Regions from separate parts of the Pseudomonas sp. Lz4W genome, predicted to be linked through region 2. Evidence: predicted binding sites of a transcription regulator. Region 2 holds the regulator's gene; the other holds the start of a gene.
What was found. The regulator sigma-54, encoded in region 2, starts transcription at its own class of promoters, with help from an activator protein. The targets are predictions, from matches to a motif close to ANTGGCATNNANNTTGCTNT.
Positions count from the first base shown of each region.

Region 1: the regulator sigma-54 is predicted to act here: its motif matches at 1,306-1,325, upstream of glnK (P-II family nitrogen regulator).

Region 1 is NZ_CP017432.1:57,306-64,451, reverse strand. Features, by position in the region: gene B195_RS00310 (SrfA family protein) at 1-208, opposite strand, end outside; gene B195_RS00305 (VOC family protein) at 359-805, opposite strand; gene B195_RS00300 (accessory factor UbiK family protein) at 852-1,112, opposite strand; gene glnK (P-II family nitrogen regulator) at 1,530-1,868, shown strand; gene B195_RS00290 (ammonium transporter) at 1,903-3,240, shown strand; gene sutA (transcriptional regulator SutA) at 3,745-4,071, shown strand; gene B195_RS00280 (HAD family hydrolase) at 4,167-4,859, opposite strand; gene xerC (tyrosine recombinase XerC) at 4,856-5,752, opposite strand; gene B195_RS00270 (DUF484 family protein) at 5,755-6,471, opposite strand; gene dapF (diaminopimelate epimerase) at 6,485-7,146, opposite strand, start outside.
Region 2 is NZ_CP017432.1:4,071,356-4,078,501, forward strand. Features, by position in the region: gene B195_RS18660 (ATP-binding cassette domain-containing protein) at 1-437, opposite strand, end outside; gene B195_RS18665 (KpsF/GutQ family sugar-phosphate isomerase) at 729-1,703, shown strand; gene B195_RS18670 (HAD family hydrolase) at 1,703-2,227, shown strand; gene lptC (LPS export ABC transporter periplasmic protein LptC) at 2,236-2,808, shown strand; gene lptA (lipopolysaccharide transport periplasmic protein LptA) at 2,795-3,340, shown strand; gene lptB (LPS export ABC transporter ATP-binding protein) at 3,340-4,065, shown strand; gene B195_RS18690 (RNA polymerase factor sigma-54) at 4,250-5,743, shown strand; gene hpf (ribosome hibernation-promoting factor, HPF/YfiA family) at 5,820-6,128, shown strand; gene ptsN (PTS IIA-like nitrogen regulatory protein PtsN) at 6,141-6,602, shown strand; gene rapZ (RNase adapter RapZ) at 6,608-7,146, shown strand, end outside.

The DNA of each region.
Region 1 (7,146 bases), 1.0 Mb from region 2:
GAATCACATCGCCGGGTAGCTCGCTGTACCAGTCAATGTTGTCGCCCAGCTCATCGCTTTGAGGGATGGCCAGATGCGTTGCCATGTCAGGATTTTGGCAGCGAATCGCTTCGCGCAATTGCAGTGCCGCCCGATAGACTGGCTGACCGGTCTCACCCAGGGCAGTAAAAGCCCCGCTTTTGCCACTGCGAAGAAGTGCGCCGCGCATCCGTGCTCCGTGTTTTAAGTTCGCGCGGCAAAACCCGGACATGAGTCCGTACCGCTTCCTTGATTAGCTGGCGACAGTAATGTTTAAGGGCCATAGAGTCAAATGGCCATTATCTGGGGAGCCGTATTGGTTCAAAAAATGAGCGGTGGATCACCCTGGCATCGCGGGTGTCCCGGTGGCGGCCCGGGTTCCCAGGTCCTCGGCAAAGCGCAGCAGGTAGCCATCGGGGTCGAGCAGCAGGCAGTTGCGCTCACCGAACAACACCTCGTTGCTGCGGTACCAGCGCTCTTCAAGGGGTTTGCGCAATGTGTACCCGGCGGCTTCGAAACGGTCGATCAGGGCCTGGACGTCGGGGCATTTGATCGACAGGTTGATGCCTCGCCCGAAAGGCGCCTCCAGCGGCCCGACCCGCCAGGAGGAGGGTTCAAGATCATCCTGCTCCAGCATCAGCTGGCTGCCGTGATATGACAGAAACGCAAACTGATGCTCAGGTCGCTGGTACTCGATCTGAAAGCCCAGCACTGCGCAGTAAAAATCCAGGCTGCTGGCAAGGTCCGAGACGATCATCTCGGGGACCAGCCGATTCATCACCAACATACAAAAACGTCCTTGTTCATATGGGTAAACGCACCGCCTTGGCGCGTTATTCGGTCGGCGGCAGCAATCTGGCTTCCAGCTCGGCCACCTTGGCTTCCAGGCTTTCGAGGCGGGCACGGGTGCGGGCCAGAACCACCATTTGGCTGTCGAACTCTTCACGGCTCACCAGATCCAGCTTGCTGAAACCGCTTTGCAGCAAGGCTTTGAACTGGCTTTCGATTTCATTGCGCGGCAGCGCAGTTTCGCCACTGAGCACACGGGAAGCATGGCCACTCAGGGCGTCGAGGAGGTCTTTGGGCGCGAGCATGGGTAAGGTCCTGAAAAACTGATGGTGGCGAGTGTATCACGCAGTGTCCGGGCCCAATCTTCGGGGGCCTTCGCACGATTTTTGGGCGCCTGGCCTGCCGGGCACGCACTGTTTACGTGCACAAATGCCCTGCCAAATCAGGCCAAAAGCCATCAGCTATGGGTATCTCCCTGTAATTACTGACTTTTCCAGACATGGCAAGGTTTCTGCTTAGTTGGCTGTGACTCAGGCACTGATGCAGTAGCTGTGACCTAGGCAGTGCGGCAGGTGGTTCAGGGAAAGCTTTCGTCACCGGCGATTGAGACACGTGGAACAGCCTGAACAAGGCTGACGATGCGTTACAAAGCCAGACACTGCGCTTAGACTTGAGCCGGGTTTGTTTTCCTGGGGCAAGTCCACCAATTCGGGAGAAGTTTCATGAAGCTAGTCACCGCCATAATCAAGCCGTTCAAGTTAGACGACGTGCGCGAGTCGCTGTCTGAAATCGGCGTGCAGGGCATTACCGTTACTGAGGTCAAAGGCTTCGGCCGGCAGAAAGGTCACACCGAGCTGTATCGCGGCGCGGAATATGTGGTCGATTTTCTGCCAAAGGTGAAGATTGATGTCGCCATCGACGACAAAGATCTTGACCGGGTTATCGAGGCGATAACCAAGGCTGCCAACACCGGCAAGATTGGTGACGGCAAGATTTTCGTGGTCAATCTGGAACAGGCTATCCGCATCCGTACCGGCGAAACCGATACCGACGCAATCTAAGCCGCCATACCCCAACGCCCCAGGAGAAAACACTATGACTCTGCGTAAAATCGCAGGGCTCGGAGCCCTGCTGTCCGTCGTAATGCCAGGCCTGGCCATGGCGGCAGACGAAGTAGCGGCTCCAGTCCTCAATTCGGGCGACACCGCCTGGATGCTGACTGCAACGGCTTTGGTGCTGTTTATGACCATCCCCGGCCTGGCGCTGTTCTACGGCGGCATGGTGCGCTCCAAAAACATTCTTTCCGTGATGATGCAGTGCTTCGCCATTACCGGTTTGATCAGCATTCTGTGGGTCATTTATGGCTACAGCATCACGTTCGATACCACGGGCATGGAGCAGGGCGTCACCAACTTCAACTCGTTCATCGGCGGGTTCTCCAAAGCCTTCCTGGCAGGGGTGACTCCGGACAGCCTGACGTCCTCTACCGCACTGTTTCCGGAAGCGGTGTTCATCACCTTCCAGATGACCTTCGCCATCATCACCCCGGCACTGATCGTCGGCGCCTTTGCCGAACGCATGAAGTTCTCGGCCATGCTGATTTTCATGGGTGTGTGGTTCACCCTGGTGTATGCACCAATTGCCCACATGGTGTGGAGCGGTAATGGTGGCCTGCTGTGGGACTGGGGCGTGCTGGATTTCGCGGGCGGTACCGTGGTGCATATCAACGCCGGTATTGCAGGCCTTGTAGCGTGCATCGTGCTCGGCAAGCGCAAAGGCTACCCGAACACTCCGATGGCCCCGCACAACCTTGGCTACACCCTGGTGGGCGCCGCCATGCTGTGGATCGGCTGGTTCGGTTTCAACGCAGGTTCGGCAGCTGCCGCCAACGGCACCGCCGGCATGGCGATGCTGGTGACCCAGATCGCAACTGCGGCAGCGGCGCTGGGCTGGATGTTTGCCGAGTGGGTCACCCACGGCAAACCAAGTGCATTGGGGATCGCCTCTGGCGTGGTCGCCGGTCTGGTTGCCATCACCCCGGCAGCAGGCACCGTTGGCCCTATGGGTTCGATCGTGATCGGCCTGTCGGCGGGTGTGATCTGCTTCTTCTGCGCCACCAGCCTCAAGCGCAAGCTGGGCTATGACGATTCGCTGGATGCATTCGGCGTACACGGTATCGGCGGCATTGTCGGTGCCATCCTTACCGGTGTGTTTGCAGCGCCGGCCCTGGGCGGTTTCGGCACCGTGACCGATATCGCCGCTCAAGTCTGGATTCAGTGCAAAGGCGTTGCCTTCACCGTGATCTACACCGCGATTGTGACCTTCGTCATACTCAAAGTGCTGGATGCCGTAATCGGCCTGCGTGTGGCTGAAGAGGAAGAGGCAGTTGGCCTGGACCTGGCACAACACAACGAACGCGGTTACAACCTGTAACTGACGGTCAGAAAAATACCCGGCACGCCGGGTATTTTTTTGTCTGTAATGTGGCCTGATTCGCAACAATCAGATGACTTTTCCTGCTCCCATGTCCCGAGATCGGTTCGGCAATGATTTGTAGGATGATCACTTACAGCGCAACTCGACTATTAGCTGCTTTGCTTTTTTTTCCAGCGCGCTAGAATGCGCGCCGAAGGCCACAAAACTGTGTCCTGGCAGGACGAAGGCGGGGATGACCTCCAGACGCTTTCAAGGCCCAAGGGCCGGGCTGCCGGTTGCTCCAGCCAACACAGCGGAACAACTGGCACCGGACGTTCGGCAAGGTGCTTATTTGGGCGAGTGCCGCAATTGTTGCTGCGCTCGTAAAGTCCTCATCATTTTAATCAGTGGTGAGGCGTGAGCCGAGGTTTACCCAAGGCTACTTTTTCACCGGCGGCGGTCGACATTTGTCGCATCTGGTCTATATAACTAATCTGCTTTAAGTAAGTCATGGGGTAGAACATGAGCGACGACGATCTGGAAAATGATGACCTCGAAGTAGGTGACGAGGACGAAACCGAGGAAGGCCTGGAAGCGGCAGCCGAAGACGTTGCAGACGACGACAGTGGCGACGATGCTCCGGTTCCGGCAGCCAAAGGTAAATCCAAGGCTGCAGTGTCGATTGATGACCTGCCGAGTGTAGAAGCCAAAAACAAGGAGCGTGATGCTCTGGCCCGTGCCATGGAAGAGTTTTTGTCCAAAGGTGGCAAGGTGCAGGAAGTCGAGGCCAACGTGGTGGCAGACCCACCCAAGAAGCCTGACAACAAGTACGGCAGCCGTCCTATCTAAGGATTTATTGCCGGCTTGAAGAAAAAACCCGCCGTCGCTGCGGGTTTTTTTGTGTCTGCAGCCTTGGCCCATCTTCTGCAGGAGCGAGCTTGCTCCTACAAAATGTGTTTCAACACCGCCGGCAACTCACTCAGGCAGCCGATCTCGGCATCCGCAGCCTTGGCGCCTTCCCAGCGCTTGCCGCCGGGGTTGAACCAGATCGCGCGCATGCCCGCCTGCTGGGCTCCGGCAATATCATCACCGGGGTGATCGCCCACGTGCACGGCTGCCGCAGGCGAGATATTGCCGCCACGCACCAGTGCCTCGTGAAACAGGCGCGCATCCGGCTTGGCAATACCGATGTCTTCGGCGCACAGCACGAACTTGAAGTGATGCCCCAGGCCGATGCGCCGCACATCGGCGTTGCCGTTGGTCACCACGCCCAGGTTGTAATCCCGGGCCAGTATCGTCAGTACCGGCTCTGCCTGCGGAAACAGCTGCAGCGCATGCCGGGCCTCGATGAACACCTCAAATGCCTGGTCTGCCAGGGTTGCAGCGTTCATGTAACCCGCGCCCTGCAATGCATGGAATAACACCCGCCGGCGCAGCGCGCTGATTCGGTGACGCAATTGCGGCTCGTCGCTCAATACCTGCTGACGCAGTGCCTGAAACGCCGCAACGTCCAACGCGCCCACTTTTGGTGCATTGGCAACCAACCATTCGCGCAACCGGGTTTCAGCACTGACAATCACCGGCGCGGTATCCCACAGGGTGTCGTCGAGGTCGAAGGTAATCAACTCAATGGTCATTCATTGCCCTTACTGCGTTTGGCCCTTGGGTGGGCGCTGTCATAGACCGTTGCCAGATGCTGGAAATCCAGATGGGTATAGATTTGAGTGGTCTTGATGTCGGCATGCCCGAGCAATTCTTGCACGGCGCGCAAGTCCTGGGAGGACTCCAGCAAATGGCTGGCAAATGAATGACGCAACATGTGCGGATGCAGATTTTGCCCCAACTCGCGCTCGCCGGCGGCCTTGACCCGCAACTGAATGGCCCGCGGCCCAAGACGCCTGCCACGCTGACTGACAAACACGGCGTCATCCTCCGGGTTGGCCAGTGCCCGCAACGGCAACCACGCCTGCAGCGCCTCACGGGCCTTTCTGCCCACTGGCAGCACCCGGGTCTTGCTGCCCTTGCCGAGTACTTCAACCAGTCCGTCGGCCAGGTCGAGCTGATCCAGATTGAGCCCCGTGAGCTCTGACAGGCGCAGCCCCGATGAGTAGAACAGCTCCAGGATGGCCTGGTCACGCAGGGCCAGAAATTCGTCTTCAACCGCGCCCTCAAGCAATTGCAGAGCCCGGTCCGTGTCGAGGGTTTTGGGCAGGCGACGCTCGCCTTTGGGCGGCGCCAGGCCATTGGCCGGGTCGTGATCGCACAGGCCTTCACGATTCAGATAGTGATAGAGCCCTCGCACTGCCGACAACAAGCGGGCAATGCTGCGTGAGGACTGGCCTTGCTGATGCAGACGCGACACCAGTTGGCGCAGGCGCTGGATATCCAGTGCGCGCCAGCCGGCAATTGATTCTTTGCTGCAAAACGCCAGCACCTTGTTCAGGTCGCGGCGGTAGGCCTGCAGCGTATGGGGCGACACTTGGCGCTCACTGCGCAGGTGGGTGCAGTAAGCGTCCAGCTGTCGCTCCATGACTAACGTACCGGGCGCAGGGCGTTGGTGAAGCGCGGCAATACACGGCCCAGTACTTGCGCGATATAACCGAGGAACAGCGTGCCTACCGAGCTTTTGTAGTGCTGCGGATCGCGGCTGGCAAGGGCCAGCACACCATGCAGCCCCAGATGATTGAGGGCCACCACCGCGGTGGAACCAATCTCTTTGCGCTGCTCTTCACCGAACAAAAAGTCCAGTTCATGCTCACGCAAGCTGCCACTGACGGCCTTGCCTTCAGTCAGCAAGCCACCCAGGGCACGCTGAGCATCGGCGCTGCTGACCCAACGACCGACCGGCATGGGATTGTCACCAAACAGCACCAGGCTGACGAACGGCACCTGAAAGTCCTGACGCAGGCTGTCTTCGACGGCAATCACCAGCTCTTCAAGGCTGGTGGCGTCCATCAAGGCAAGGTTCAGGCGACGGGTTTTTTCGAACAGCCGATCATTGTCGCGGGCTACGTCCATCAACTGTGACAAACGATGACGCATCTCGATATTACGGCCACGCAACAGTTCCAGCTGTCGTTCTACCAGCGAAATCGTATCGCCGCGCTGGTGAGGAATCCGCAGCGACAGGAGCAACTCCTCACGCTGGCTGAAGAAATCCGGGTGAGCTTGCAGATAGGCCGCAACCGTCGCCGTCTCCGGGGTTTCAGCAGGCATTTCGAGATCTGCAGACTGTGGCTTGTCGGTCATCGTTAGCGCTCACTCATAAACGGACTTGTCCTTCGTAAACACGCATCGCCGGGCCGGTCATGATCACCGAATGACCCGGGCCTGCCCACTCGATGGACAGGCGTCCACCGGGCAAATCCAGAATCAACGGCGAGTCCATCCAGCCCTGGCTGATCGCCGCCACTGCCGCGGCACAGGCACCGGTACCGCAGGCCTGGGTTTCCCCGGCACCACGCTCCCAGACCCGCAGTTGCCCGCGCTGACGATCTATAACGTGCAGAAAACCGACATTGACCCGCGCCGGAAAGCGCGGGTGATGTTCAATTTTTGGCCCCAGTTCATGCACCGGCGCAGCGTTGATATCGTCAACGCGCAACACCGCATGGGGGTTGCCCATCGAGACGGCTGCCAGTTCAACGCGCTGGCCGTCGACATCCAGTTCATAGCTCAGCGCCTGGGCGTCGGCAATGAACGGGATCTCTTCGGGGACCAGTCGCGGCGGCCCCATGTCGACGCTGATTTGCCCGTCGCTGCGCACATTCAGTTCGATAATGCCGCCTTTGGTTTCGACCTTGAACTGGCGCTTGGTGGTCAAACGCTTGTCGAGCACAAAGCGCGCGAAGCAGCGTGCACCGTTACCGCACTGCTCAACTTCGGAACCGTCGGAGTTGAAGATCCGGTAACGGAAGTCCACCT
Region 2 (7,146 bases):
GACAACTCGTCGGGCATCAGATCAATGGCTCCGCGCAGTCCCACCGCCTGCAATTTAAGCAGCACGATGTCGCGAATCATTTCTTCCGGCAACTGGGTGTGAACCCGTAGCGGGAAGGCCACATTCTCGAATACGTCCAGGTCGGTGAACAACGCCCCGCTTTGAAACAACACCCCCATGTGCTTACGGGCATCGAACAGATCACTGCGCGACAACGTCGGCAGGTTCTGACCGTTGACCCACACCTCACCGCTGCTGGGACGCAGTTGCATTCCCATCAAACGTAAAAGGGTGGTCTTGCCGCAGCCGGAAGGCCCCATGATTCCCGTGACTTTGCCACGCGGAATCAGAATATCGACATTATTGAAGATGCTGCGCGTACCGCGCTTGAAGGACACTCCCTTCAGCTCGACCGCGTAGGCGTTATCGGCGCTCATCTAAACTCCTTGCGATGCAGCCTCTGCCTCTCACCCGGACACTTTGCCCCTTTATCGGGAGGCGCGTTCCCTGAGCGGGCCGAACTGGCGGCGAACTATAGCACTGCTGATAGTGACCGCCCAAGGCCGAAGGAGTGCCGTATCAGGTTCCAGACAGCGAAATAAATTCGATTCAGCTGTAATCCCGGCAGTAGTTTGTAGCGCAGACAACAAAGCACGACGATCTAGCGTGAGGGAATTGCGCATTACCGCTATAATCTTTGCCTTTTCTCAGGCTATCTGACTTCAAACATGAGCCAATCCAGCGACCTGATCCAATCTGCTCAGCGTACCATCCGCCTCGAACTGCAAGCCGTAGAAGGTTTGCTGGCTCATATCGACGCAGACTTCGTACGCGCTTGCGAGATGATTTTGGCCAGCAAGGGCCGGGTAGTCGTGGTCGGCATGGGCAAGTCCGGGCATATCGGCAACAAAATTGCTGCGACTCTGGCCAGCACCGGTACCACCGCTTTTTTCGTCCATCCGGCCGAAGCCAGCCATGGCGACATGGGCATGATTACCCGAGATGACATTATTCTCGCGCTGTCCAACTCGGGGTCGACTGCAGAGATCGTCACCCTGCTGCCCCTGATCAAGCGTTTGGGTATCCAGTTGATCTGCATCACCGGCAACCCCGAGTCGCCACTGGCCAAAGCCGCCGATGTCAGCCTGGACGCCCGCGTGGCTCAGGAGGCCTGCCCGTTGAACCTGGCACCGACCTCCTCGACTACTGCCGCGCTGGTGCTGGGTGATGCTCTGGCCATAGCCTTGCTCGAAGCCCGTGGCTTTACCGCTGAGGACTTTGCCTTTTCGCATCCCGGTGGAGCCCTGGGCCGCCGCCTGCTGCTGAAAGTCGAAAACGTCATGCACTCGGGCGCAGACTTGCCGCAGGTTGTCCGCGGCACGCTGCTCAAGGATGCATTGATGGAAATGACGCACAAAGGTCTCGGCATGACCGTGGTTATAGAAGAAGATGGTCGCCTGGCCGGAATCTTCACTGACGGTGACTTGCGCAGAACCCTGGATCGCGAAATCGATATCCGCAACGCAAGCATTGATGCAGTCATGACCCCCCATGGCAAAACCGCACGGGCCGACATGCTCGCCGCCGAAGCCTTGAAAATCATGGAAGACCACAAAATCAACGCACTGGTTGTAGTCGACAAGGAAGACCGGCCGGTTGGTGCCTTGAACATGCACGACTTGCTACGCGCAGGAGTGATGTAATGACCCTTGAACTACTCAAGCGCGGCAAAGACATAAAACTTGCCATTTTCGACGTTGACGGGGTTTTGACCGACGGCCGCCTGTACTTCCTTGAAGACGGCAGCGAGTTCAAGACCTTCAACACGCTGGACGGTCTGGGTATCAAGATGCTGATGGCCGCCGGGGTTCAGACCGCGATTATCAGCGGCCGTAAAACCCCGGTGGTTGAACGTCGCGCACAAAACCTGGGGATCGCGCACCTGTATCAGGGGCGCGAAGACAAGTTGGTGGTATTGGACGAGCTTCTTGGCCAACTCAACCTAAGCTATGAACAGGTCGCCTATTTGGGCGATGATCTGCCTGATTTACCGGTTATCCGCCGAGTTGGTCTGGGCATGGCAGTTGCCAATGCTGCCAGCTTTGTTCGCGAGCACGCCCATGGCGTCACTCAGGCACGAGGCGGAGAAGGTGCCGCACGCGAATTCTGCGAGTTGATTTTGCGCGCTCAAGGCCGTCTAGACGCGGCCCACGCAGCCTACCTATAGAGTTTTCCATGCTGAGCAAAAAGATCCGTAACATCCTGTTATTCACGGTCATTGCTGCGTTGTTCGCATCAGTTGGCTACTGGAATATCAGCCCCGAACGTTTTCTCGACACCCCTAAAGCGGCCGTCGATGAAAGCGCTATCGACTATTACGCGCTTAATGCGCGCAGCCTGCAGTTCTTGCCGGACGGCAAACTGCAGTATGAAATGACATCCGACAAAATCGAGCATGTGCTGTCATCGGAAGTCACCCTGATGACCAAGCCCGACCTGCAAATGTACCGCGGCACGGCCTTCCCGTGGCACGTACAGAGCGAGCGCGGAGAAGTTAATCCGGACGGCACCGAGGTCGAGCTGATCGACTCGGTACGTGTGGCCCGCACAGATGAAAAAAATCGCACTACGGTTATTACCAGTTCCCGCATGACTGTATTCCCCCAGAAGCAATATGCGCAGACCGAGCGAGACGTTAGAATCGACGGCGCTGGCGGCGTAACAACTGGCAAGGGCATGAAAGCATATTTGAAAGACGGCAGGATGGACCTGCTGTCCAACGTAAGAGGACAGTATGAGTCTCGTTAAATCCCTCCCTTTATTGCTCAGCCTGAGCGCAGCACTGGGAAGCGTGAGCGCCTGGGCTCTGCCGAACGATAACGAACAGCCAATCCGCATCCAGGCCAATGAAGCCCAGCTGGATGACAAACAAGGCGTCGCGACCTACAAGGGCGATGTAATCATCACCCAGGGCTCGATGAAAATCACCGGCAACACCGTCACTATTACCCGCAATGCTGCGGGTGAAATTGATATCGTGACCTCAGTCGGCAACCTGGCCTATTTCGAGCAGCTGCAAAAAGCAACCGACTCCAAGCCGGTTCAGGCCTACGCCGTAACCATTCAGTACCATGCGCCGCAAAACCGCATTGTGCTGATCGACAAGGCCAAGGTCATCAACGACGGCAACACCACCGAAGGCGAGAAGATCGTCTATGACACGGTGAAACAGGTCGCAAACGCCGGACGCGCCAATGGCTCCACAGTCACCGCACCACGCCCGCGCATCGACATGGTGATCCAGCCGAAGAAGAAAACCGACCAGCAGAAGGCCCAGTAATGGCAACCCTCAAAGCCCAGCATTTGGCTAAAAGCTACAAGAGTCGCCAGGTGGTACGTGATGTCAGCCTGTCAATCGACAGCGGGCAAATCGTGGGTTTGCTCGGCCCTAACGGTGCAGGCAAGACCACATGCTTCTACATGATTGTCGGCCTGGTCCAGGCTGACCAGGGACGCGTACTGATCGACGACCTGGATGTCAGCCACCAGCCCATGCACGGCCGCGCACGCGCCGGCATCGGTTACCTGCCCCAGGAAGCCTCGATCTTTCGCAAGCTTTCGGTCGCCGATAACATCATGGCGATCCTCGAAACGCGCAAAGAACTCGACAAGGCCGGTCGTCGCAAGGAACTCGAAAGCCTGCTGCAGGAGTTCCACATCAGCCACATCCGCGACAGCCTCGGCATGAGCCTGTCCGGTGGTGAGCGACGCAGGGTCGAAATCGCCCGGGCACTGGCAACCGCCCCGAAATTCATCCTGCTCGACGAACCCTTTGCCGGCGTTGACCCGATATCTGTGGGCGACATCAAGCAAATCATTCATCACCTCAAGGCCAAGGGCATTGGCGTACTGATCACCGATCACAACGTCCGTGAAACCCTCGACATCTGCGAAACCGCCTACATCGTCAACGATGGGCAGTTGATAGCCGAAGGTGATGCTGAAACCATTCTGGCCAATGAATTGGTCAGAGAAGTGTATCTGGGCCACGAGTTCCGCCTGTAAGGCCAGATGCATCGCGAATTTCCGGGCGCCAAGGACAGCAAAAAGTCGTCACGACTTTTATTACCTTGGTGCTCTAGGCAAACGCACCGGTTTCAGGCATATAATTTGCTTATGTTTGGCGCTCACGCGCCTTGGTAGTGGATGGCGCCATGCGCGCCGGCGAATAAGGTCTTAAGCCCCAGCCATGAAACCATCGCTAGTCCTGAGAATGGGCCAGCAGCTGACGATGACACCGCAGCTGCAACAGGCCATCCGCCTGCTCCAATTGTCGACCCTGGACCTGCAACAGGAGATCCAGGAGGCTCTGGAATCCAATCCGATGCTCGAGCGCCAGGAAGACGGCGACGACTTCGACAATTCAGATCCTTTAGCCGACAACATTGAGCAAAAACCCAACAGCGACATCCAGGAACCTTCCTATCAAGAGTCCGCGCCTACTGTGGACAACCTGGAAGAAGGCGACTGGAGCGAACGCATTCCCAATGAGCTACCCGTCGACACAGCCTGGGAAGACGTTTATCAAACCAGCGCCAGCAGCCTGCCCAGCAACGATGATGACGAATGGGACTTCACCACCCGCACCTCGGCCGGTGAGAGCCTGCAAAGTCACCTGTTGTGGCAACTGAACCTGGCACCGATGTCCGACACCGACCGACTGATCGGCGTCACCCTCATCGACTGCATCAACAACCAGGGCTATCTCGACGAAACTCTCGAAGAGATCCTTGAGGCGTTCGATCCCGAGCTGGACATTGAACTCGATGAAATCGAAGCCGTTCTGCACCGTATCCAGCAATTCGAACCGGCCGGCATTGGTGCGCGCAACCTGAGCGAGTGCCTGCTGCTGCAATTGCGCCAGCTACCGGCCAACACGCCCTGGTTGAACGAAGCCAAGCGCCTGGTAACCGATTACATCGACCTGCTGGGCGCCCGCGACTACAGCCAGCTCATGCGCCGCATGAAGCTCAAAGAAGACGAACTGCGCCAGGTCATCGAACGGGTACAGAGCCTTAATCCACGTCCGGGGTCGCAGATCGAATCCGGCGAAGCCGAATACGTCGTGCCTGACGTGATCGTTCGTAAAGACAACGAACGCTGGCTGGTCGAGCTTAACCAGGAGTCGGTACCGCGCCTGCGGGTCAACCCGCAATACGCAGGATTCGTTCGTCGTGCCGACACCAGCGCCGACAACACCTTCATGCGCAATCAGCTGCAAGAAGCGCGCTGGTTCATCAAAAGCCTGCAGAGCCGCAACGAAACCCTGATGAAAGTGGCGACCCAGATCGTGGAGCATCAGCGCGGTTTTCTGGAGTATGGCGACGAGGCAATGAAACCTTTGGTACTGCATGACATTGCAGAAGCCGTCGGCATGCACGAATCAACCATTTCCCGGGTCACCACCCAGAAATTCATGCATACCCCGCGGGGCATTTATGAATTGAAGTACTTTTTTTCCAGTCACGTCAGCACCTCCGAAGGGGGTGAATGCTCGTCCACTGCGATACGCGCCATCATCAAAAAACTGGTGGCGGCTGAAAATCAGAAAAAGCCGTTGAGTGACAGCAAGATCGCTGGTTTACTGGAGGCACAAGGTATTCAGGTGGCCCGTCGCACCGTCGCCAAGTACCGCGAATCCTTAGGGATAGCGCCTTCGAGCGAACGCAAGCGTTTGATGTAAGCCACGGGCCACAGCGTTTCAGTGGCAGGCTGGTCGGCCTGCCACTTTATGCAATGGCAACAGAAGGAGAAACTGCATGCAAGTCAACATCAGTGGACAACATCTGGAAGTCACCCAAGCGCTCCGCGACTCGATCAACGAAAAATTCGCACGGCTGGAACGTCACTTCGACAAGATCACCAATGTGCAGGTGATTCTCTCTGTTGAAAAACTAAAACAGAAAATCGAGGCCACCCTCAACATTCACGGTGGCGAAGTTGTCGCCAATGCCGTCGATCCAGACATGTATGCGGCCATTGACAGCCTCTACGACAAGCTTGATCGCCAACTGAAAAAGCATAAGGAAAAGACCCAAAGCCTGCTCCAGGGCGCCACGGGTCGTTAATACTCCATAACCATGATTCGACTTGAAAATATCCTGACCCCCGGCCGTTCCTTGGTGAACGCGCCGGGCGGCAGTAAAAAGCGCGCACTCGAACAAATTGCCACCCTGATCAGCCGCGAAGTGCCGGGTCTGGAAATGCAAGATGTCTTCGAGAGCCTTATTGCCCGTGAAAAACTGGGATCCACCGGTTTTGGTAACGGCATCGCCATCCCCCATTGCCGCCTCAAGGGCTGCGAGTCGCCTGTCAGTGCCTTGCTACATCTTGACGCTCCCATAGATTTCGACGCCATCGATGGCGCGCCGGTCGACCTGTTGTTCGTTTTGCTGGTGCCAGAAGCTGCTACCGACGCACACCTGGAACTGCTGCGGCAGATCGCCAGCATGCTCGACCGCAAAGATGTGCGTGAACGATTACGCAGCGCACCCAGTAACGAAGCGCTGTATCAGGTTGTTCTGGACGTACAGAACGGTTAATTATCATGCGCCTAGTCATTGTCAGCGGACGCTCCGGCTCCGGTAAAAGCACCGCCCTCGCCGTCCTCGAAGATAACGGTTTCTATTGCATCGACAACCTGCCCGCCGGCTTGCTGCCAGAGCTGGCGGAACGTGCACTGATTCATACTGAACTGGCACAGCCGCTGGTGGCGGTATCGATCGATGCGCGAAACCTGCCAAGCCATTTGTCACGCTTTCCGCAATTGCTTGAAGAAGTGCGCAACCGGCATATCCAGTGCGATGTTCTGTACCTCGACGCCGATGAAGAAACCTTGCTCAAGCGCTTCTCGGAAACCCGTCGGCGGCATCCACTGAGCAGCGCGAGCCGTTCACTGGCCGAGGCCATTCGTGATGAGAGCCAGTTGCTCGGGCCCATTGCCGACCTTGCCGACCTGACGATCAACACCACCAATCTGAACCTGTATCAGCTGCGCGACACCATCAAGCTGCGCCTGCTGAACAAGCCTGAACCCGGCACCGCCTTTCTGGTCGAGTCGTTTGGCTTCAAGCGCGGCATGCCGGT